Regions from separate parts of the Nocardioides nitrophenolicus genome, predicted to be linked through region 1. Evidence: riboswitches for the same ligand, from Rfam matches in the RefSeq annotation. Region 1 holds a riboswitch; each other region holds the start of a gene.
The links. A riboswitch is a leader RNA that binds a small molecule or an ion and turns the genes downstream of it on or off. The one in region 1 is predicted to bind cobalamin.

Region 2: linked by a shared signal. The riboswitch ahead of JOD66_RS24370 (ferredoxin-like domain-containing protein) and the one ahead of JOD66_RS13260 (ribonucleoside-diphosphate reductase subunit alpha) in region 1 are both predicted to bind cobalamin.
Region 3: linked by a shared signal. The riboswitch ahead of cobN (cobaltochelatase subunit CobN) and the one ahead of JOD66_RS13260 (ribonucleoside-diphosphate reductase subunit alpha) in region 1 are both predicted to bind cobalamin.
Region 4: linked by a shared signal. The riboswitch ahead of JOD66_RS09990 (ABC transporter substrate-binding protein) and the one ahead of JOD66_RS13260 (ribonucleoside-diphosphate reductase subunit alpha) in region 1 are both predicted to bind cobalamin.

What each region holds. Positions count from the first base shown of each region.
Region 1 covers NZ_JAFBBY010000001.1:2,724,067-2,729,078, reverse strand. Annotated here, with positions in the region: gene JOD66_RS13260 (ribonucleoside-diphosphate reductase subunit alpha) at 1-2,085, opposite strand, end outside; cobalamin riboswitch at 2,203-2,419, opposite strand; cobalamin riboswitch at 2,521-2,725, shown strand; gene JOD66_RS13255 (ABC transporter substrate-binding protein) at 2,783-3,787, shown strand; gene JOD66_RS13250 (FecCD family ABC transporter permease) at 3,787-4,857, shown strand; gene JOD66_RS13245 (ABC transporter ATP-binding protein) at 4,854-5,012, shown strand, end outside.
Region 2 covers NZ_JAFBBY010000001.1:5,064,158-5,069,169, reverse strand. Annotated here, with positions in the region: gene JOD66_RS24385 (bifunctional RNase H/acid phosphatase) at 1-957, opposite strand, end outside; gene JOD66_RS24380 (zinc ribbon domain-containing protein) at 954-1,697, opposite strand; gene JOD66_RS24375 (Nif3-like dinuclear metal center hexameric protein) at 1,694-2,815, opposite strand; cobalamin riboswitch at 2,853-3,023, shown strand; gene JOD66_RS24370 (ferredoxin-like domain-containing protein) at 3,082-3,918, shown strand; gene JOD66_RS24365 (precorrin-8X methylmutase) at 3,915-4,580, shown strand; gene cobJ (precorrin-3B C(17)-methyltransferase) at 4,577-5,012, shown strand, end outside.
Region 3 covers NZ_JAFBBY010000001.1:5,041,954-5,046,965, reverse strand. Annotated here, with positions in the region: gene cobN (cobaltochelatase subunit CobN) at 1-2,379, opposite strand, end outside; cobalamin riboswitch at 2,415-2,534, opposite strand; gene JOD66_RS24270 (hypothetical protein) at 2,551-3,099, shown strand; gene JOD66_RS24265 (AMP-binding protein) at 3,066-4,619, opposite strand; gene JOD66_RS28765 (hypothetical protein) at 4,781-5,012, shown strand, end outside.
Region 4 covers NZ_JAFBBY010000001.1:2,032,807-2,037,818, reverse strand. Annotated here, with positions in the region: gene JOD66_RS10000 (FecCD family ABC transporter permease) at 1-352, opposite strand, end outside; gene JOD66_RS09995 (class I SAM-dependent methyltransferase) at 349-1,137, opposite strand; gene JOD66_RS09990 (ABC transporter substrate-binding protein) at 1,134-2,174, opposite strand; cobalamin riboswitch at 2,242-2,426, opposite strand; gene JOD66_RS09985 (PadR family transcriptional regulator) at 2,462-3,091, opposite strand; gene JOD66_RS29055 (AAA family ATPase) at 3,105-5,012, opposite strand, start outside.

The sequences.
Region 1 (5,012 bases):
CAGCCGTACGTCGGCCGGGATCGCCGCGATCCCCTGGATCGAGCCCTCGGCGCGCTTGATCTCCTCGCGGACCTCGGCGGTCCACAGGCCGCGCGCCTTGAGCTCGCGGACGAGCGCGGAGTTCACCTGGAGGAACTCCCCCGACAGCGTCTCGCGCTTGAACAGGTTGGAGACCTGCGGCTCGATGCACTCGTAGCAGCCGGCGATCGAGGCGATCGTCGCCGTCGGCGCGATCGCGATGAGCAGCGAGTTGCGCAGGCCGTGCTCGGCGACGCGCTCCTTGAGCGCGGCCCAGCGCTCGGGCTGGGTGACGGTGGCGCCCCACAGGTCGGGGTGCAGGTCGCCGCGGGCGGCCCGCGTGGCGTCGTACGCCGGGTGTGCGCCGTGGACGGCGGCGAGCTCGCAGGAGACCTCGAGCGCGGTCAGGTAGATCTCCTCCGAGATCCGGGTCGACAGCGCGCGGGCCTCCGGGGAGTCGAACGGCAGGCCGAGCGCGAAGAAGACGTCCTGCAGCCCCATCAGGCCCAAGCCGACCGGCCGCCAGCGCGGGTTGGAGGCCGCCGCCTCGGGGCTCGGGTAGTAGTTGATGTCGATGACCCGGTCGAGGAAGGGCACAGCGGTGCGCACGGTCGCGCGGAGCTTGTCCCAGTCGAGATCGGCACCACCGACCCCACCGACCCCGCCGGCGAGCAGGTGCTGGCCGAGGTTGACCGAGCCGAGGTTGCACACGGCGGTCTCGCCGTCGGAGGAGACCTCGATGATCTCGGTGCACAGGTTCGACAGGTGCACGACCGGCTGCCGCGGCCCCGGGGTGTCGGTGGTCTGGTTGCAGAACCGGTTGGCGGCGTCCTTGAAGGTCATCCAGCCGTTGCCGGTCTGGGCGAGGGTGCGCATCATCTTGGCGTAGAGGTCGCGGGCCTTGACCTGACGCACGTACCGGCCCTCGGCCTCGATCCGGCGGTAGGCCTCGTCGAACGCGGTGCCCCACAGGTCCGGCAGCTCCGGCGCCTCGTTCGGGTCGATGAGCGACCACGTCTCGTCGGCCTCGACCCGGCGCATGAACTCGTCGGGGATCCAGTGCGCCAGGTTGAGGTTGTGGGTCCGCCGGGCGTCCTCGCCGGTGTTGTCGCGCAGCTCGAGGAACTCCTCGACGTCGGGGTGCCACGGCTCCAGGTAGACGCATGCCGCGCCCTTGCGGCGCCCGCCCTGGTTGACCGCGGCGACCGAGGCGTCCAGCGTGCGCAGGAACGGCACGATCCCGTTGGACTGGCCGTTGGTGCCGCGGATCAGCGCGCCGCGCGAGCGGACCCGGGAGAAGCCGATGCCGATCCCGCCGGCGAACTTCGAGAGCTGGGCGACCTGGAGGTAGCGCGCGTAGATCGAGTCGAGCTCGTCGCGCGGGCTGTCGACGAGGTAGCACGACGACATCTGGGTGTGCCGGGTGCCGGAGTTGAAGAGCGTCGGGCTGCTCGGCAGGTAGGCCAGGCTCGACATCAGCCGGTAGAAGCCGATCGCCTCCTGCGGGGTGCGGGACAGGCCGCAGGCCACGCGCAGCAGGAAGTACTGCGGCGTCTCCAGCACCAGCCGGGTCGTCGGGTGCCGCAGCAGGTAGCGGTCGTAGACCGTGCGCAGGCCGAAGTACTCGAAGCGGCGGTCGGCGTCCTCGTCGATCGCGAAGTCGAGCTTGCGGGCGTTGTCCTTGACGAAGGCGGCGGTCTCGTCGCCGATCACGCCCTCGGCGTGGCCCAGCGCGACGGACTGGCTGAACGAGGCCACGCCCTGGTTGCGGACCTCCTTGTCGACGTACCCGGCGAGCAGCCGGGCCGCCAGTCGCGAGTACGCCGGCTCCTCGCCGATCAGCTCGGCCGCGGTCTGGATCGAGAGCCGGTCGAGCTCGGCGGTGGTCGCGCCGTCGTACAGGCCGCTGATGGTGCGCGTGGCGACCCGCATCGGGTCGACGTCGGGCAGGTCGGCACTGACCCGGTCGACGGCGCGGACGATCTTGGTGACGTCGACGCTCTCGGTCTCGCCGTTGCGCTTGCGCACCGTCATGGTGGTGCGGGTGGGTGACTCGGTGACGGTCACTGGCTTCTCCCCTCGGAGTCTGGCTCGCGAGGGGACGACAGCAGGGGAGGCGCCCCGTCGTCGGCAGGCGCCTGCTCAGCCGTCGGCCTTCCCACGAGGCCTCGGACCACCGCACCCGGCGGGCGCGGTGCGCTGGCAGGTCTTCGGACTCGCGGGCGTCTCCTCGAAAGGAGTCCTACTGGCCGTCGCTTCCCAGGTCGCACGTCGCGACCCAGTGCTGTGTGACGGCGGTCGTTCCCACTCACCGCTGCGGGGCAGTCCCGGACTTCCACCGGGTTCCCTCTTGCCTCCGCGCCCCTGGGTGGGGCGAGGAACCAGCTACGAGAACCACCATATGTAGTGGTTGCTCAGATCCGTGGGACCTAGATCTGGTGTCGGCGTGTCGGGTGCCCCGGAGGTGAGATATCCCACCAAGAGCGCCCGGGCGGCGCGTGCTAGCGTCCGCATCGCCAGTCGTGCTCACGAAGCAACGTGAGTCAGGGAACCCGGTGAGAGTCCGGGACTGACGCGCAGCGGTGAGGGTGACGGGCGGGGCAACACGCCACTGGTGGCGGGCAGCAGACACTCGGCTGACCGACTCCGGGAAGGCGCTCCGTCCGGTCGATCCCGAGTCCGAAGACCTGCTGGCCGTGGATCTCGAGGGTCCGCGACACACCCGCACCACAGGCTTCGCGCAAGAGCCTCGGACCCGAAAAGAGTGACCGTGACGTCGTTCCGTCGTACCCGCTTCCTGCCTGCCCTGGCCGCCCTGCCGCTCCTCCTCGCCGGGTGCGCCGGCGCTCCCGAGGCCGAGGACAAGGGCCCTGCCACCACGACCGGCTTCCCGGTGAAGGCCAGCAGCTGCGGCTTCACCTCGACCATCACCGCGCCGCCTGAGCGCGCGGTGACCATGAACCAGGGCGCGACCGAGGTCATGCTCGCGCTCGACCTGTCCGACCGGATGGCCGGCACGGCGTACCTCGACGACGCGGTGCCGCAGAAGTGGCAGCCGGCGTACGACGAGGTGAAGGTGCTCGCCAAGGAGTACCCCGACAACGAGACCCTGCTCGCCGCGAAGCCGGACTTCGTCTACGCGTCGTACGCCAGCGCCTTCGACGCCGACAACGCCGGCGCCCAGGACGAGCTGACCAAGCTCGGCATCGGCTCGTTCCTCTCGCTCTTCGGCTGCGGCGAGAACAAGCCCAGCGCCGACGTCTCGTTCGACTCGGTGTGGGACGAGATCGAGATCGTCGCCGACGTCTTCGGCGTCCCCGAGCGCGCCGACGCGCTGGAGAGGGAGCAGCAGGGTCAGCTCGACACCCTCGCCGCGGACAAGCCGGGCGACGGCCTGGACGTCTTCTGGTTCGACTCCGGCGACAAGACCGCGTTCGCCGGTGCCGGCGAGGGCGGCCCGCAGCTGATCCTCGACGCCGTGGGCGCGACCAACGTCTTCGGCGACGTCGAGGGCGGCTGGGCCGACGTGAGCTGGGAGCGGGTCGTCAAGTCCGACCCCGACGTGATCGTGCTGGCCGACGCGAGCTGGTCCACGGCCGACGACAAGATCGCGATGCTCGAGAAGGACCCGGTGCTCAAGAACCTGCGCGCGGTCAAGGCGAAGCGATACGTCGTGATCCCGTTCTCGGAGTCCACGCCCGGCGTGCGGCTGGCCGACGGAGCCGTCTCCGTCGGCGCCCAGCTCGCCGACCTGCCCCCGCTGGGCTGATGCTGCAGGCGGCCCGGCCGTCCCGGCCGGCGCGCACCCGGTCGGGAACGGGCCTCGTCGCGGGCGCCGCGCTCACCGTCGCCCTCGTCGCCACCGTCGTGGTGGCGGTGGGGATCGGCTCGGTGCACGTGCCCGCCGGCGACGTGGTCGACGTGGTGCTGCGCCGGATCGGCCTGCCGGTCGACGGCGTGACCCTCATCGACGACCGCATCGTCTGGCAGCTCCGGATGCCCCGCGTGGTGGGCGCCGCGGCCACCGGCGCCGGGCTGGCGCTGGCCGGCGCGGTGCTGCAGTCGCTGACCCGCAACGACCTGGCGGATCCCTACCTGCTCGGCATCTCCGGCGGCGCGACCGTCGGCGCGGTGACGGTGATCGTGCTCGGCGTCAGCGTCGCCGGGCTGGCCGGCAGCGCCCTGGTCGGTACGGCAGCCTTCGTCAGCGCCCTGGCCGCCCTTGCCCTGGTGCTCCTCCTCGCGACCGGGCGCTCCGGCGAGCTGCCCCCGGCCCGCACCGTGCTCGCCGGCGTCGCGGTCGGTCAGATGTGCGCGGCATTCACCTCGTTCGTGGTGATCATGGCCGGCGACCACGACGCCGCCCGGCGGGTGCTGGCCTGGACCATGGGCTCACTCGCCGGCGTGCGCTGGCACAGCGCCGGGGTGCTCGTCGCCGTCACGCTCGTCGCCCTCGTCGCGATCCTGCTGTACGCCGCCGACCTCGACGCCTTCGCGTTCGGGGACTCCTCGGCGGCCTCGCTCGGCGTCTCGATCCGGCGCACCCGCTGGGTGCTGCTGATCGGCACCGCGCTGCTCACCGCGTGCCTGGTCGCCTACACCGGGGCGATCGGGTTCGTCGGGCTCGTCGTGCCGCACGTCGTCCGGCTGGTGTGCGGGCCGCTGCACCGGCGGCTGCTGCCGCTGAGCGCACTGGCCGGCGCGGTGCTCATGATCTGGGCCGACACCGTCGCCCGCTCGCTGGTCGACGGCCAGGAGATCCCGATCGGCGTGGTGACCGCGGTGCTCGGGGCGCCGCTGTTCGCCTACCTGCTGCGGCGCGAGTCGAGGGCGCGATGAGGATCCACGCCGAGGGCGTCACCTGGGGCGTGCGCAGCCGCACGATCGTCCACGACATCACGCTCGACTGCCCGGCCGGCACCATCACCGGCCTGCTCGGCCCCAACGGCTCGGGCAAGACCACGCTGCTGCACGTGATGTCCGGGCTGCGCCGG
Region 2 (5,012 bases), 2.3 Mb from region 1:
GGTGCGCCCGGCGTGGGTGTCGAGCAGCCGGGCCAGGCCGGCCAGCACCCGCTCCCGCACGCTCACGAACGACTCCCCGCCGGGCGGCGCCGCGGTCATGTCGGCGAACCAGGCGTCCAGCCGCTCGCGGTCGCGCTCGGCGACCTCGGTGAAGCTCAGTCCGTCCCACTCGCCGAACTCCATCTCGGCGAAGGCCGGCTCCTCCTCGACCGCGAGCCCGAGCGCGGCGGCGACGATGTCCGCTGTCTCGCGGGTACGCCGGACGGGCGAGGCGACCACGACGTCGACGCTGTCCTTGAGCTCGGTCAGCCACGCGGCCACCTCGGCGGCCTGCTCGCGGCCCTCCTCGGAGAGCGGCGGGTTGTCGCCGCCGAGCCCGCCGGAGAACCGCCGGCCGGTGGTGTGGGGGGTGACGCCGTGGCGGACCAGCACGATCGTGGTCGGCTGCCCCGGCGTGAAGGCCGGCGAGGACGCCTCCTCGGCGGCCGAATCGGGCTCGTCGGCGACGCCGTCGCCGGGCACGCTCGGCACGCTCACGCCCGACCGCTTGCCGTCGAGCGCCTCGTTGGCGAGCCGGTCGGCGTGGGCGTTCCGGGCCCGTGGGACCCAGGTGTACGTCGTACCGGCGGGCGCGAGCTCGCGCGCCTCGGCCGCGAGCACCGCCATGTCGGGGTGCTTGATCTTCCAGCGCCCGGACATCTGCTCGACGACCAGCTTGGAGTCCATCCGCACCTCGACCACCGCACCGGGCGCGTGCGCGACGGCGAGGGCGAGGCCGGCGACCAGGCCGGAGTACTCGGCGACGTTGTTGGTCGCCCGACCGATGGTGCGCGCGTCCTCGGCGAGCACCGCCCCGGTGGCGGCGTCGCGCAGCACGGCGCCGTACGCCGCCGGCCCGGGGTTGCCCCGCGACCCGCCGTCGGCCTCGACGACGACGCGCGCGGGCCCAGCGGTCACAGGCCGCTCTCGGGGGTGCGGACCAGGATCCGCTGGCACTCCTCGTGGCGCAGCACCGTCTCGGCGGGCGTGGCCCGGATCTGGGCCAGCTCTCCGGCGTCGAGGCTGAGCTGGCAGCCCCCGCACTGGCGGGCGCGCAGGGCGCCGACGGCCACGCCGCCCTTGCTGGCGCGCAGCTTCTCGTAGAGGGCGAGCAGGTCCTCGGGGATGGCGGCGACGATCTCGGCGCGGCCCGCCGAGACGGACGCGATCTCGGCGTCGAGCTCGGCGACCCGCTCGTCGCGGGCGGTGGTGAGCGTGCCGAGCCGGCCGTCGAGGTCGTCGATCGCGGAGGTGAGCTCGGCGAGCGCGGACTGCGCCTCCTCGAGCTGCTCCATCACCTCGAGCTCCTCGTCCTCGAGCGTCGAGATCCGGCGCTCCAGCGACGCGAGCTCGTGCTGCATCCGCTCCAGCGCCTTGGGGTCGGTGATGGCGCCGGAGTCCATCCGGTCGCGGTCTCGCGTGCGTCGCGCCTTGACCTGCTCCACGTCGGCGTCGGCCTTCGCCTGGGCCACGGCGAGGTCGTCGACGACGATGCGCTGGTCGCGCAGCCGGCCGTCGACGTCGGCCCGCTTGCCGAGCAGGTCCTTGATCTCCGCGGCCTGCGCCGGGTTGGTGCGCTGGTGGCGCAGCTGGTCGACCTGGGAGTCGAGGGCCTGCAGGTCGAGCAGGCGGAGCTGGACGGCGGGATCGGCGTTCACAGGTGCATTGTCCAAGGATCGGTGCAGATCGCGCTCACCCGGGTCTCGACCGCGTCGCCGAGCCGCTCGCGGAGCAGCTGGTCGACCACCGGCAGCCAGGTCCACTCGGCCGCCCAGTGGGCGACGTCGACCAGGGCGGGTCCGCCCTTCTCGAGGAACTCGGCGGCCGGGTGGTGGCGCAGGTCGCTGGTGACGTAGACGTCGGCGCCGGAGCCGGCCAGCCGGTCGAGCAGGAAGTCGCCCGCGCCGCCGCAGACCGCCACCCGCTTGACCGGGCGCTCGGGGTCGCCGGCCACCCGGACGCCGTGGTGGGTCGGCGGGAGCGCGGCCGCCACCGCCTCGGCGAAGCCGGCCAGCGTGGTGGGCTCGACGCTGCCGATCCGGCCGGTGCCGACGCCGGCGAGCCGCGGGTCGGCGACCTCCACGACGTCGTACGCCGGCTCCTCGTAGGGGTGCGCGCTCAGCATGGCGCGGACGACCTCGGTGCGCCGGTCCCGCGGGAGCACGACCTCGATCCGCACCTCCTCGACGGTCTCCAGCTCACCGACGGTCCCGATCATCGGGTTCGCGCCGTCGAGCGGACGGAACCGGCCCTCGCCGGGGGCGCTGGTGAAGGAGGCGAAGTCGTAGTCGCCGATCCGGCCGGCACCGGCCTCGGCGACCGCGGCCCGGACCGGCGCGGCGGCGTCGGCCGGCACGAACACGGTGAGCTTGTCGTAGGGCTCCCCCGGCGCCGGGACGATCGGGCTGAGGTCCTTGAGGCCGAGCGCGACCGCGAACGCCTCGGAGACGCCGCCCACGGCCTGGTCGGCGTTGGTGTGGGCGGTGAGCAGCGCGCAGTCGGCCTTCGCCAGCGCGTGCAGGGTGCGGCCCTTGGGGGTGGTCGCCGCGACCCCGTGGACGCCCTTGAGGAAGAGCGGGTGGTGCACGAGCAGCAGGTCGGCCTTCCACTCCGCCGCCTCCGCGGCGACCTCGGGCGTGGGGTCGACGGCCAGCAGGATCCGCTTCACGGGCTGCTCGGGGTCGCCGTACACGAGCCCGACGGCGTCCCAGCCGTCGGCGGTCGCGGGCGGGTACCAGCCGTGGACGAGGTCGACGACGTCCTTGAGCGAGGGCATGGCGGTCAGGCTACCGAGCCGGCCCGAGCACCGGGCTTGGTAAGGTGCCCGTGCCAGCGAAGGGAACCCGGTGTGAGTCCGGGACTGACGCGCAGCGGTGTGGGTGACGGGCGGAGCACGAGGTCACTGGATCTCCTCGGAGATCTGGGAAGACGCTCCGCACCGGATGATCCCGAGTCCGAAGACCTGCTGGCCCTTGCGGCCCGACCGTCGCGAGGTCGATGTGGGGCGATCGCGAGGAGCCCCGGCCTCGAAGGACCTCCACCATGGCGCGCAGCCGTCCGGACCGGTGCCCCGGCATCGTGCACCCCTGGCCCGCCGACGACGGCGGCCTGGTGCGGATCCGAGTCCCCGGCGGCCGGGTGCCGCTCCCGGCGCTGAGGGCGCTCGCCGCGGTCGCCGAGGAGTACGGCGACGGCCGGGTCCGGGTCACCGGCCGCGCCAACCTGCAGGTCCGCGCCATGCCCCTCGCGACGGACGGCTCCCTGGCCGGGCCCGCGCTCGCCGCGCTGGAGGCGACCGGTCTGCTCCCCTCGCGCACCCACGACCGGGTACGCAACGTCCTGGTGTCACCGCAGACCGGCCTCGCCGGCGGCCGCGCCGACCTGCGCCCGGTACTGGCCGCGCTCGACGCGCTGCTGCTCGCCGACGATGCCGTGGCCGCGCTCCCGGGCCGCTTCCTGTTCACCCTCGACGACGGGCGCGGCGACCTGGCCGACAAGCACCTCGACCTCGGCCTGGTCGCGCTCGACGGCGGCACCGCCCAGCTGCGGGTCGGCGAGGGGTGGGGCGAGGTGGTCGCCCTCGCCGACGCACCCGCCGCGCTGCTCGCGGTGGCCCGAGCCTTCCTCGCCGCCCGAGGCACCGGGCCGGAGGCGCCATGGCACGTGCCCGAGCTCGCTCGTCCCCTCGCCCCCGCGGTCCCACCCGCGCCGGGCGCCACCGCCGCGACCGGGCCGCTCCCCCTCGGCCCGGTCGCGGGGGGCCGGCACGTCGGCGTACCCGACGACGGGCTGGACTCGACCACCATCGCGGCCTGGACCGCGCCGACCGTGATCGTCACGCCGTGGCAGGGCGTGCTCATCCCCGAGGAGAACCGATGACCGAGCTCACCGCTCCCCCGCGCCGCTACGACTACATCGCCGACGGGCCGGCGATCTACGTCGACTCGTTCGCGACCATCCGGCGGGAGTCGGACCTGGCCCGGGTGCCGGCCGAGGCCGAGAAGGTCGCCGTCCGGATGATCCACGGCAGCGGCCAGACCGATCTCGTCGAGGACCTGGTCATCCACCCGCGCCTGGTCACCGCCGCGCGGGCCGCGCTCGACGCGGGCGCGCCGATCCTCTGCGACGCGCGGATGGTCGCCATGGGCATCACCGCCGGCCGGCTGCCCGCCGGCAACCCGGTGCACTGCTTCCTCACCGACGAGCGGGTCCCGGCCCTCGCCGCGGCCTGGTCGACGACCCGGACCGCCGCCGCCGTCTCGCTGTGGGAGCCGCTGCTCGACGGCGCCGTCGTCGCCATCGGCAACGCCCCCACGGCCCTCTTCCACCTGCTGGAGCTGATCCTCGCCGGCGGCCCCCGGCCCGCCGCCATCGTCGGCTGCCCGGTCGGCTTCATCGGCGCCGCCGAGTCGAAGGACGCGCTCGCCTCCTTCGCCGACGACCACGGCATCGACATCCCGTTCGTCACCGTCCGCGGGCGCCGCGGCGGCTCGGCGATGGCGTCCTCCGCGGTCAACGCACTCGCCCAGGAGGCGGAATGACCCGGTCGACCGGTCGCTTCCACGTCGTCGGCATCGGTCCCGGCGACCCCGAGCTGATCACCCTCAAGGCCGCCCGGCTGATCGGCGCGGCCGCCGTCGTCGCCTTCCACGCCGGCGTACGCAAGGAGTCGCACGCCCGCCGGATCGCCGCCGACCTGATCCCCGCCGGCGTGGTCGAGGAGGAGCTGCGCTACCCGGTGACGACCGGGGCGACCGACCATCCCGGTGGGTACGTCGGCGCGCTGGCCGCCTTCTACGACGAGTGCGAGGCCCGGCTCGCCGCCCACCTCGACGCGGGACGCGACGTCGTCCTGCTCGCCGAGGGCGACCCGCTGTTCTACGGCTCGTCGATGTACCTCGTCGACCGCTTCCGCGACCGGTACCCGGTCGACGTGGTGCCCGGCGTCCCCGCCTTCGCCGCCGCCACCGCCA
Region 3 (5,012 bases), 2.3 Mb from region 1:
GCCACCGTCCAGCGCGTGCAGGGTGTGGTCGAGCTCGTCCGTCGTCCGGGCCAGGCGCGGGACGACCTGGGTGGCCGCGAACGCCAGCACCTGCCGCACCTCGGGCGAGGCGTGCAGGTCGGCGACGCGGGCGGGGTCCCAACCCGCCTTCTCCATCGCCTCGACCAGCTCGCGTGCCTCGGCCTCGACCCGGTCGACCTCGGTGGTCGGCGCCTCCGGCGCGAGGCCGAGCGCGGCCCGCAGCCCTGGTACGGCGTGCGACTGCCCGCCCCACACCTGCGCCGCGCGCAGGATCGCGAGCACCAGGTTGACCCGTGCCTCCCCCTCGGGCGCCTGGCCGAGCACGTGCAGGCCGTCGCGGATCTGGACGTCCTTGATCTCGCACAGCCAGCCGTCGACGTGGAGCAGGAAGTCGTCGAAGTCGTCGTCCTCGGGCTTCTCCTCGAGGCCGAGGTCACGGTGCAGCTCGGCGGCGTGCATGAGCTGCCAGATCTCGCCGCGGATCGCGGCCAGCTTGGCCGGGTCCATCGCGGAGATCTTGTCGTACTCCTCGAGCAGGCCCTCGAGCCGCGCGATGTCGCCGTAGCTCTCGGCGCGCGCCATCGGCGGGACCAGGTGGTCGACGATCGTGGCGTGCGCGCGGCGCTTGGCCTGCGCCCCCTCGCCCGGGTCGTTGACGAGGAAGGGGTAGATCAGCGGCATGCTGCCGATCGCCGCGTCGGTGCCGCAGGACGCCGACAGCGCGGCGTTCTTGCCCGGCAGCCACTCCATCGAGCCGTGCTTGCCGAGGTGGACGACGGCGTGCGCGCCGAAGCCGTGCTCGACCCAGCGGTACGCCGCCAGGTAGTGGTGCGAGGGCGCCAGGTCGGGGTCGTGGTAGATCGCGACCGGGTTCTCGCCGAAGCCGCGGGGCGGCTGGATCATCAGCACGACGTTGCCGGCCCGCAGCGTGGCGAGCACGATCTCGCCGCTGTCGTTGACGAACAGCGTGCCGGGCGACTCGCCCCACGCCTCGACCATGTCGCCGCGCAGGTCGGCGGGCAGGTCTGCGGTCCAGGCGTCGTACTCGGCCTTGGTGATCCGCACGTGCGCGTCGGTGAGCTGGCCGGAGGTCAGCCACTCCTCGTCCTGGCCGCCGGCCGCGATGAGCGCGTGGATCAGGGTGTCGCCGGCCTCGGTGTCGTCCTCGAGATCGAGGACGCCGAAGCCGTCGCCGACGTCGTACCCGGCGTCGCGCAACCGGCGCAGCAGCCGCACCGCCGAGACGGGCGTGTCGAGGCCGACCGCGTTGCCGATCCGGGAGTGCTTGGTGGGGTAGGCGCTGAGCATGAGCGCGATCCGCTTCTCGGCGTTCGGCACCCGCCGCAGCCGCGCGTAGTTCACCGCGAGCCCGGCCACCCGGGCGGCGCGCTCCGGGTCGGCGACGTACGACGGCAGGCCCGCGTCGTCGAGCTCCTTGAACGAAAAGGGCGCGGTGCTGATCCGCCCGTCGAACTCGGGGATCGCCACCTGGTTGGCGTAGTCGAGCGGCGAGACGCCGTCGTCGGAGGCGTCCCACTCGGCCCGGCTGCTGGTCAGGCACAGGCCCTGCAGCACGGGGATGTCGAGCGCGGCGATCCGCTCCACGTCCCAGGTCTCGTCGTCGCCGCCCGCGCTCGCGCCGGCCGGGACGCTGCCGCCCGCGGCGAGCACGGTGACGACCAGCGCGTCGAGCTCACCGAGCGCGGTGAACAGCTCGTCGGGCGCGGCCCGCAGCGAGCCGGCGAAGATCGGCACCCCCACGGCCGACCCGGTCGCGTCGATCGCGTCGCACAGGGCGTGGACGAAGGCGGTGTTCCCGCTGGCCTGGTGGGCGCGGTAGAAGAGGACGCCCACCCGCGATAGTCCCTGCTCAAAAGCACCGGTTCTCGGGGCATCTCGGTGCTTTTGAGCAGGGACTATCGCACCAGGCCGCTCGACCAGGCCCCAGGCCGGGATCACCTCCGGGGCCTCGAAGCCCTCACCGGTGAGCAGCACCGTGTCGGAGAGGAAGGCGTGCAGCTGGGCCAGGTTCCGCGGGCCGCCCTCGGCCAGGTAGCGGTGCGCCTCGGCCGCGAGCCCGACCGGGACCGTCGAGGTCTCCATCAGCTCCGCGCTCGGTGTCTGCTCGCCGCCGAGCACCACCAGCGGACGCCCGGTGGCCCGCAGCGCGGCCAGCTCGCCGTCGTACTGCTGGGGGGAGCCGAGCAGCCGGACGACGACCAGGTCGCTCCCCTCGGCCAGCGCGACGAGGCCGTCGAGGGTCGAACGGTTCGGGTTGGCCCACCCGTAGTCGGCCCCGCTCGCCCGCGCGGACAGCAGGTCGGTGTCGGACGTGGACAGCAGTGCGATGCGCGCCATGACGCTCAAGGCCTCCTCGGGGTTCTCGCCCCTCATCGGTAGGTGTGTCCGCGGCCAGTGTCTGGCTGCCCGCCGCCACGAGGGCGTCGGGGTCACAGTGGCGGAACCGCCCCGGTCTCACACCGGGTTCCTGGGCCGCGGACCTGTGGGAGCTCAGCCTACGGTGGTCCCATGCAGGATCAGCAGGCGCCCGGCATTCCCGTGGCCGTGCACGGCCACCCCAACCTGGACACCCTCCTGCTGTGGCACCCCGCGGTCCGCACCGACGCCGACGCCGTCGGCGCCCTGGCGAGCCGGATCGCGACCCGCGGCGGGGTGCGGGTCGTCGTACCGACCTGGGAGGACGGGCGCGACCTGCTCCGCTCGATCCGCTACGCCCGCGGCTCGGCCGTGCACCCGCCGGACCACCTCACCGTCGTCGGGTACGGCGAGGCCGGCATCGCCGCGCTGAGCCTGGCCCAGCACCAGCGCCGCCTCGGGATCGGCCTGCGCCGGGTGACCTGCGTCGACGGCGGCCCCGACTTCACCGACCCGATCAGCGGCCGGCCGCTCGGCGTACCGGCGGCGCGGCCGGACGCGGTCGCCACCGAGGTCGACGTCGTCGCGTCGGCGGACCCGGCCTGGGCAGAGGCGACGGCGACCTCGTGGCAGGCCGCGGGATGGGCCGCCACGCTCGTCCCGGCCGATCAGTTCACCTGGCGGGTCAGCCCCTCCCAGTAGGGCGCGCGGAGCTTGAACTTCTGCAGCTTGCCGGTCGCGGTCCGGGCCAGCTCGTCGCGGAACTCCACCGACGTCGGCGCCTTGTAGCCGGCCAGCCGGTCCTTGCACCAGCGGATCAGCTCGGCCTCCATCTCGAGGCCGGCGCTCGTGTCGGGGGTCAGTACGACGAGCGCCTTGATCGTCTCGCCCCACTTCTCGCTCGGTACGCCGATCACCGCGACCTCGGCGACGGCCGGGTGCGAGAACAGGGTGTCCTCGACCTCGATCGAGGTGACGTTCTCGCCGCCGGTGATGATCACGTCCTTCTTGCGGTCGGCGATGGTGAGGTAGCCGTCGTCGCCGAGGTAGCCGCCGTCTCCGGTGTGGAACCAGCCGTCCTTCAGCGCCGCGGCCGACTCCTCGGGCTGCTCCCAGTAGCCCTCGAGGATCACGTTCGAGCGGGCCAGCACCTCGCCGGCTCCCTCCTCCGACTCGTCGATCGCCAGCCGTACGCCGATCGCCGGCGCCCCGGCGCGGGTGAGCCGGGTGGCGCGCTCCTCGGCCGAGAGGTCGTCCCACTCGGCGCGGGTGCGGTTGATGGTCAGCAGCGGCGAGGTCTCGGTGAGGCCGTAGATCTGGATGAACTCCCAGCCCAGCTCCTCCTGGACCCGGATGACGGTCTTGGTCGGCGGCGGGGCGCCGGCCATGATGATCCGCACCTTGTCGCGCCCGGGGATCTCGCCCTCCCAGGTCTGCGCGGCCTCCAGCACCGCGGCCGCGACCGCCGGCGCCGCGCACATCACGGTGACCCCGTGGTCGCGGACCCGGCGCAGGATCTCGGCGCCGTCGACCTTGCGCAGGATGATGTGACGGGCGCCGACGCCGGTCATCGCGAACGGCATCCCCCAGCCGTTGGCGTGGAACTGCGGCAGCGTGTGGAGGTAGACGTCGCGGTCGCTGATGCCGGCGTGCAGGCCGAAGGTCACCGCGTTCACCCAGATGTTGCGGTGGGTGATCTGCACGCCCTTGGGCCGGGCGGTGGTGCCGGAGGTGTAGTTGATGGTGGCGGTCGCGCCCTCGTCGTGGTCCCACGCCTTGGGCTCGGCGCCCTCGGGGGCGTAGAGCGCGTCGTCGTCGCCGAGCAGGTACTTCTGCTCGCACGTCACGCCGGCCAGCGACTCCTCGAGCTCGGGGTCGACGTAGAGCACCCGGGCACCCGAGTGGTCGACGATGTACTGCACCTCGTCGGGGCTGAGCCGGAAGTTCACCGGCACCAGCACCCGGCCCCAGCCGCTCACGCCGAAGAAGGACGTCAGCAGCCGGCTGCTGTTGTGGCTGACGACCGCGACCCGCTCGCCGACGCCGATGCCGAGCTCGTCGAGCCGGGCGGCCTGGCGCCGGGCCAGCTCGCCGATCCGGGCGTAGGTCAGCTCGCCCTGGCTGGGCGCGGGCTGGGTCGGCTCGTCGACGACACCCACCCGCTCGCCGTACACCTGGACGGCGCGGTCGAGGAAGTCGTTGACGCTGAACGGGACGAACACGCGGGGCCTCCTGGGCTCGGGCACGCGTCACGGATGTGACACCCACCACCCTAGGCCCGAGAGCCCGTCCCGCGCTGCCTCCGAAAGAGGGCACCCACCGGATGAGAGTCCTCTCATCCGGCTCTCACGAACCGCCCACGATCGGGCAGGATGATGCGGTCATGAGTCGTGCGTGGAAGATCCTGCTGCCGGTCGCGGCGCTGATGGTGCTGGCCGGCTTCACCGCGGGCGCGGTGGTGCGCGCGGGCGCCGACGAGCCGCCCGCCCGCACCCCCGTCGACCTCGGTCCGGCGCCGGCCGGGAGCTCGCCCACCACGCCGGCCACCGAGCCCACCCCGACCTCCCCGACCTCCCCGGCCAGCCCGCCGAGCGAGCCGGTCACGCCGCGCACCG
Region 4 (5,012 bases), 690 kb from region 1:
TGCCGAGCACCGCCACCACGACCGCGCCGGTCGAGGCGCCCGAAGAGATCCCGAGGACGAAGGGGTCGGCCAGGGGGTTGCGCAGCAGGGACTGCAGCACCGCGCCGCACACCGCCAGCCCCGCGCCGCAGGCCGCCGCGAGGATGCTGCGCGGCAGGCGCAGCTCCCACACGATCGCCGCCCGCAGGCGGGAGAGCTCCGCCGGCGGACCGCCGAGATGCTCGCGCACGACGGCGAGCACCTCGCCCACCGACAGGTCGGCGGGCCCCACGATCGTCGCCGTCGCCACCGAGAGCAGCACCAGGGCGGTGCCGACGACGACCGCGGTCGCCAGCCGGAGCCGGGAGGTCAAGCCACCCCGTAGACGACGAAGTCGTCGAAGAGCTGCCACACCGTGCCGTGCTCGGCGAACCCGGCCTGCGCCAGCGCCGCGAGCCGGAAGCCGACACCGGTCGCCTCCGGCGCCGGCCGGTCCGCGAAGCGCCGGTCGCGCTCGGCGACCAGCTCGGCGTACCCGGCGCGGGCGGACAGCTCCGACCACCAGGTGTCCCACGGCTCGGCGCCCCGGTCGAACGCCGCCTCCTGGGTACGCCGGTCGTGCTCGGCCGCCCAGGAGCGCAGCCGCGGCTGCCGGTGGTCGTAGCGGAAGTGGTCGCCGTCGAGCAGGACGCCGTCGTCGGCGAGCAGGTCGCGGGCGTCGCGGTAGGCCGCGACCAGCTGGGCGGGCGAGAGCCAGTGCAGCGCCGTCGTCGAGACGACGCCCGCGACCGGCTCGTCCCCGACGTGCGCCCGCAGGCGCTCGACCCAGCCGTCGGCGGTGAGGTCGTCGTCCACGAAGGCCACCCGGTCGCCGTACCGCTCGCCGGCCTCACGGGCCAGCGCCAGCAGCGCCGGGTCGTGGTCGACGCCGAGCACCCGCGCCCGGGGGAAGCGCTCCAGCACCCGGAACGAAAGCGAGCCGGGCCCGCACGCCAGGTCGACCACGACGGCCGGCTCGCCGCCGCACTGCAGGTCGAGGACGTCGAGCATCGCGGCGAAGCGGCCCTCGCGCTCGGCGATGTACGCCGCCTGCTGCCGGTCCCAGCGCTCGAGCAGGTCGGCGCTGCTCACCCCGGTCACCCCGGTCACCCCGGTCACCCCGCCAGCCCCAGGTCGCGCAGGCCGGCGGCGAGCTGCTCGATGCCGTCGACGTTGCGGATCGACGGGTCCATCGTGGTGCCGTCGAGAATGATGTAGCGCCTCTCCTTGACCGCGGTCAGCCGACGGGCGACCGGGTCGGACTCGAGGAAGTCGATCTTCGCCCGGGCGCTGTCGCCGTCGCCGCCGCGGCCCAGGTCGGCGAGCACGAGCACCGTCGGGTCGCGCTCGAGCAGGCTCTCCCAGCCGATCTCGGGCCAGTACTGGTCGGAGTCCTCGAACGCGTTGGTGGCCCCGACCGCACGGGTCATCAGGCCGGGTGCGCCGCAGCAGCCCGCGATGTAGGGGGTCTTCGTGGCGGCGTACCACCACGCGAAGGTGATCTCGCCCGTGCCCGCGGCCTGCTGGGCCGGCTGGGCCGCCTCGGCGCGGCGCCTCAGGTCGGCGACCAGCTCCGCGCCCCTGTCGGGCACGCCGAACAGCCGCGCGATGTCGGTGATCTCGGCGTACTGGTCGTCGAGGGTGAGCCGGTGCTGGACCTCGGCCTCCTGCCCGGCGCACTCGCTCGGCGACTGGTACGTCGGCACGCCGAGCTCGGTGAACCGCCCGCGGTCGGCGATGCCCTCGTCGGTGAAGGTGTAGTCGAAGGTGGTGTAGAGGAGGTCCGGGTCGCGGTCGAGCACCGACTCGAAGGACGGGAACTCCGCCGCGAACGGCTCCACCTTCGCCCGCTCGGCCTCGAGCGCGGGCAGCACGCTGTCGTCGCTGATGGCGTAGCCGGCCATCCGGTCGCCGAGGCCGAGCGCGAGGAGCAGCTCGAGCGCGGGCTGGTTGACGGCCACGGCCCGCTCGATCGGCGCGGTCACGGTCACGTCGACGTCACAGTTGGCGAGCCCGACCGGGTAGCCGGCGTCGGAGGTCGGTGGCGCGGCCGCGCCCGGGTCGTCGGCGTCGGTGGAGCCGCAGCCGGTCAGCGCGCCGAGCAGCAGGACGCCGCTCAGGAGCAGGGCGGAGGAGGAACGGGTGGGGTGGCGCATACGGGTCTCACCGTCGTGGTCCGCAAGCCCGGGTCGCGGGGCCTGTCCATCGGGTTCGCGCGGTCCGGTCGGTCCGCGGAAGCCAGCAGGTCTTCGGACTCGGGATCCATCGGACGGGGCGCCTTCCCAGACCGGGGTCCAGTGGCTGGCTACTGCCTGCTCCGCCCGTCACCCTCACCGCTGCGCGTCAGCTCCGGACTCTCACCGGATTCCCTGGCCACTGGTGGCTTGACTGGCGTTCGGAGCCTAGCAGCGCCCGCCGCGCCGGTGGTCGGTGGCGGTCGGGCTCAGCCGCCGAGGAGCGCCCGGTACCGCTCGCGGTCGGCGTTCATCTGCCAGCCCGGGTCGTCCGCGGGCGGCGTCCAGGTCGTCGCGTCGAGCGCGAGTCGGCCCGCCTCGAGCTCCTCGATGGTCTCGCGCAGCCAGGCCAGCTCGGCCACCGCGAGATCGAGCCACATCACCACGCCGCGCAGGGCGTGCGGCGGGGCGTCGCCGGGCTCGGGCGGGGTGGCGAGCCGGGCGACCAGCTGCTCCAGGGCGACCCGTCGGCGTACCAGGGACCGCAGCGCGTTCTCGGGCGGGACGAGCGGAAGCAGTCCGAAGGCCGCGCTGAACGCCTTGCGGTCGACGACGCTGACCTCCTCGAGGCCGGCGGTCACCAGGCGCTCGAGCTCGGTGCGCCCGGTCGCCGTCGACTCGTAGACCGCAACCTCCCGGCCGCCGTCGTCGAGGTCGTGGCGCACCAGGAAGCCCTGCTTGGTCAACGTGGCCAGGCCGTTGTAGATCGAGCCCGGGTTGAGGTGGGCCCAGTCGTCGACGCTCCACGACAGCAGCTCACGGCGGATCTGGTAGCCGTTGACCGGCTCGAAGAGCGCGACCGCGCCCAGGAGCAGCATCCGGGTGTCGTGGGCGGCCATGGTCCCCAGTCTCCTACGCGTCCGCGGCGAGCCGGGCGGCGAGACCGTCGCGTCCCACGCCGAGCTTGCGGTAGGCGCGCGAGAGGTGCACCTCGACGGTCTTGGTGCTGAGGAACAGCCGCTGGGCGATGTCGCGGTTGCGCAGCCCGGTGGCGGCCAGCTCGACGACCCGTCGCTCGGCCGAGGTGAGCGCCGCGACGCCGGTCGTCTCGATCCGCCCGGCCCGGCCGCCGGCCAGGGCGAGCTCGGTGGTGGCCCGCTCGGCGAGGCCGGCCGCGCCGAGACGGTGCGCCAGCTCGCGGCCGATCCGGAGCTGCTCGCGGCCCTCGACCCGCCGTCCGGTACGACGCAGCGCGGCGCCCAGCGCGACTCGCGAGCGGGCCTCCTGGAGCCGGGCCTGCGACCCGGTGAGTACCTCGACCGACCGCTCCAGCTGGGCGATCCCGTCGTCCGCGGCGACCTCGCCGACGGTCCGCAGCGCCTGGCCGAGCATGCTCGCCGCTGCCTTGCGCTCCGCGACGGCCAGCTCGGTGGCCGCGAGCTCTCGCGCCTCGTCGACCCTGCCCAGCGCCCACAGGCTCTCCACCGCGGCGACCCGCCAGCCGCACCAGGTGGGCGAGTCCATGTCGAGCTCGATCAGCCGCTCGCTGCACAGCCTCAGCGAGGCCAGCGCGCCCTCGTGGTCGCCGGTCGCGGCGCGGACCAGGCCGCGGGAGCGGAGCAGGTGGATCCCCGTGGCGTTGTTGGGGTCGGTGGCCACCTCGTCGGGAATCTGCTCGATGGTGGCGACCGCCTCGGCGAGCCGGCCCTGCCCGAGCAGTGCCTCCGCCAGGCCGGCGGCGGCCATCAGCCGGACCAGCTGACCGCCGGCGACGACCTCGGCGTGGCGCAGCGCCTCGGCGAAGTCGGTGCCGCTGTCGTCGAGGCGGCCGGCCCACAGGTGGGCCCAGCCGCGGGTCACGGAGGCGGCGGCATACAGCGGGACCGAGCCCTCGCGGGCGGCGAGCTCGAGACCCTGTGCGCAGAGCTCGGCCGCCTCGTCGTACGCCCCGGAGCAGGCCAGGTGGATCCGTGCGAGCGACCAGGCGAACGGGCTGGCGAGCTGCTCGGGCGTCGCCCCGTCGCCGATCGCGCGTCGGGCCAGGGCGCCGGCCTCGGCTATCGGCGCGAGGGTCGCGTTGGCGACCGAGGCCTGGTGGATGAGGAGCAGCCGTTCGCCGGGGGTGGCGCCGGCGAGCTCGCCGTGCGCGGCGAGCCGGGTGCGGGCGTCCTCGAAGCAGCCGGGCACGGAGATCTCGGCCGCGACCAGCGCGGCCTCGACGAGGAGGGTCAGGTCGCCGTGTTCCGGTCCGAGGTCCGCCAGCGCGGCCTCGAGGATGGGGACGGATCGTTCGTAGAACCCGCCCACGTGGTACGCCGCGGAGAGCCCCAGCGCGCAGTGCGCCCGCAGCACGGGGTCGCTCACGCCGCGGCCCGCGCGCTCCAAGGTGGCCACCGACGCGGGGTCGCCGGCGTGCAGCTCCGCGGTGCCGAGCTCGACCAGCAGGGCCGGGAGGTCGGCGGCGGGCGGCGGCTCGGCCACCGCGCGGCGGAGCAGGTCGACCGCCGCCTGGGGTGCGCCGTCGGCCAGGGCCGCCCGGGCGGCGGTGCGCAGCAGGTCCGCCGCCCACGGGTCCCCGACGCCCTCGGCCTCGAGCAGGTGTCCCGCCGCGGGATGCAGTCCGTCGGGTTCGGCGGCGAGCGCCCGGGCGGCGCGCCGGTGCAGGTCGTCGCGGGTGGCGGCGCCGGTCGCGGCGGTGACCGCGCCACGCAGCAAGGCGTGCCGGAACCCGAGCAATCGCTCGGTCGCGAACAGCCCCGCGTCCCGCAGCCGGTCAGCCGCGATGCCCGCCTTCTCGGGGGACAGGTCCGCGAGGTCGGC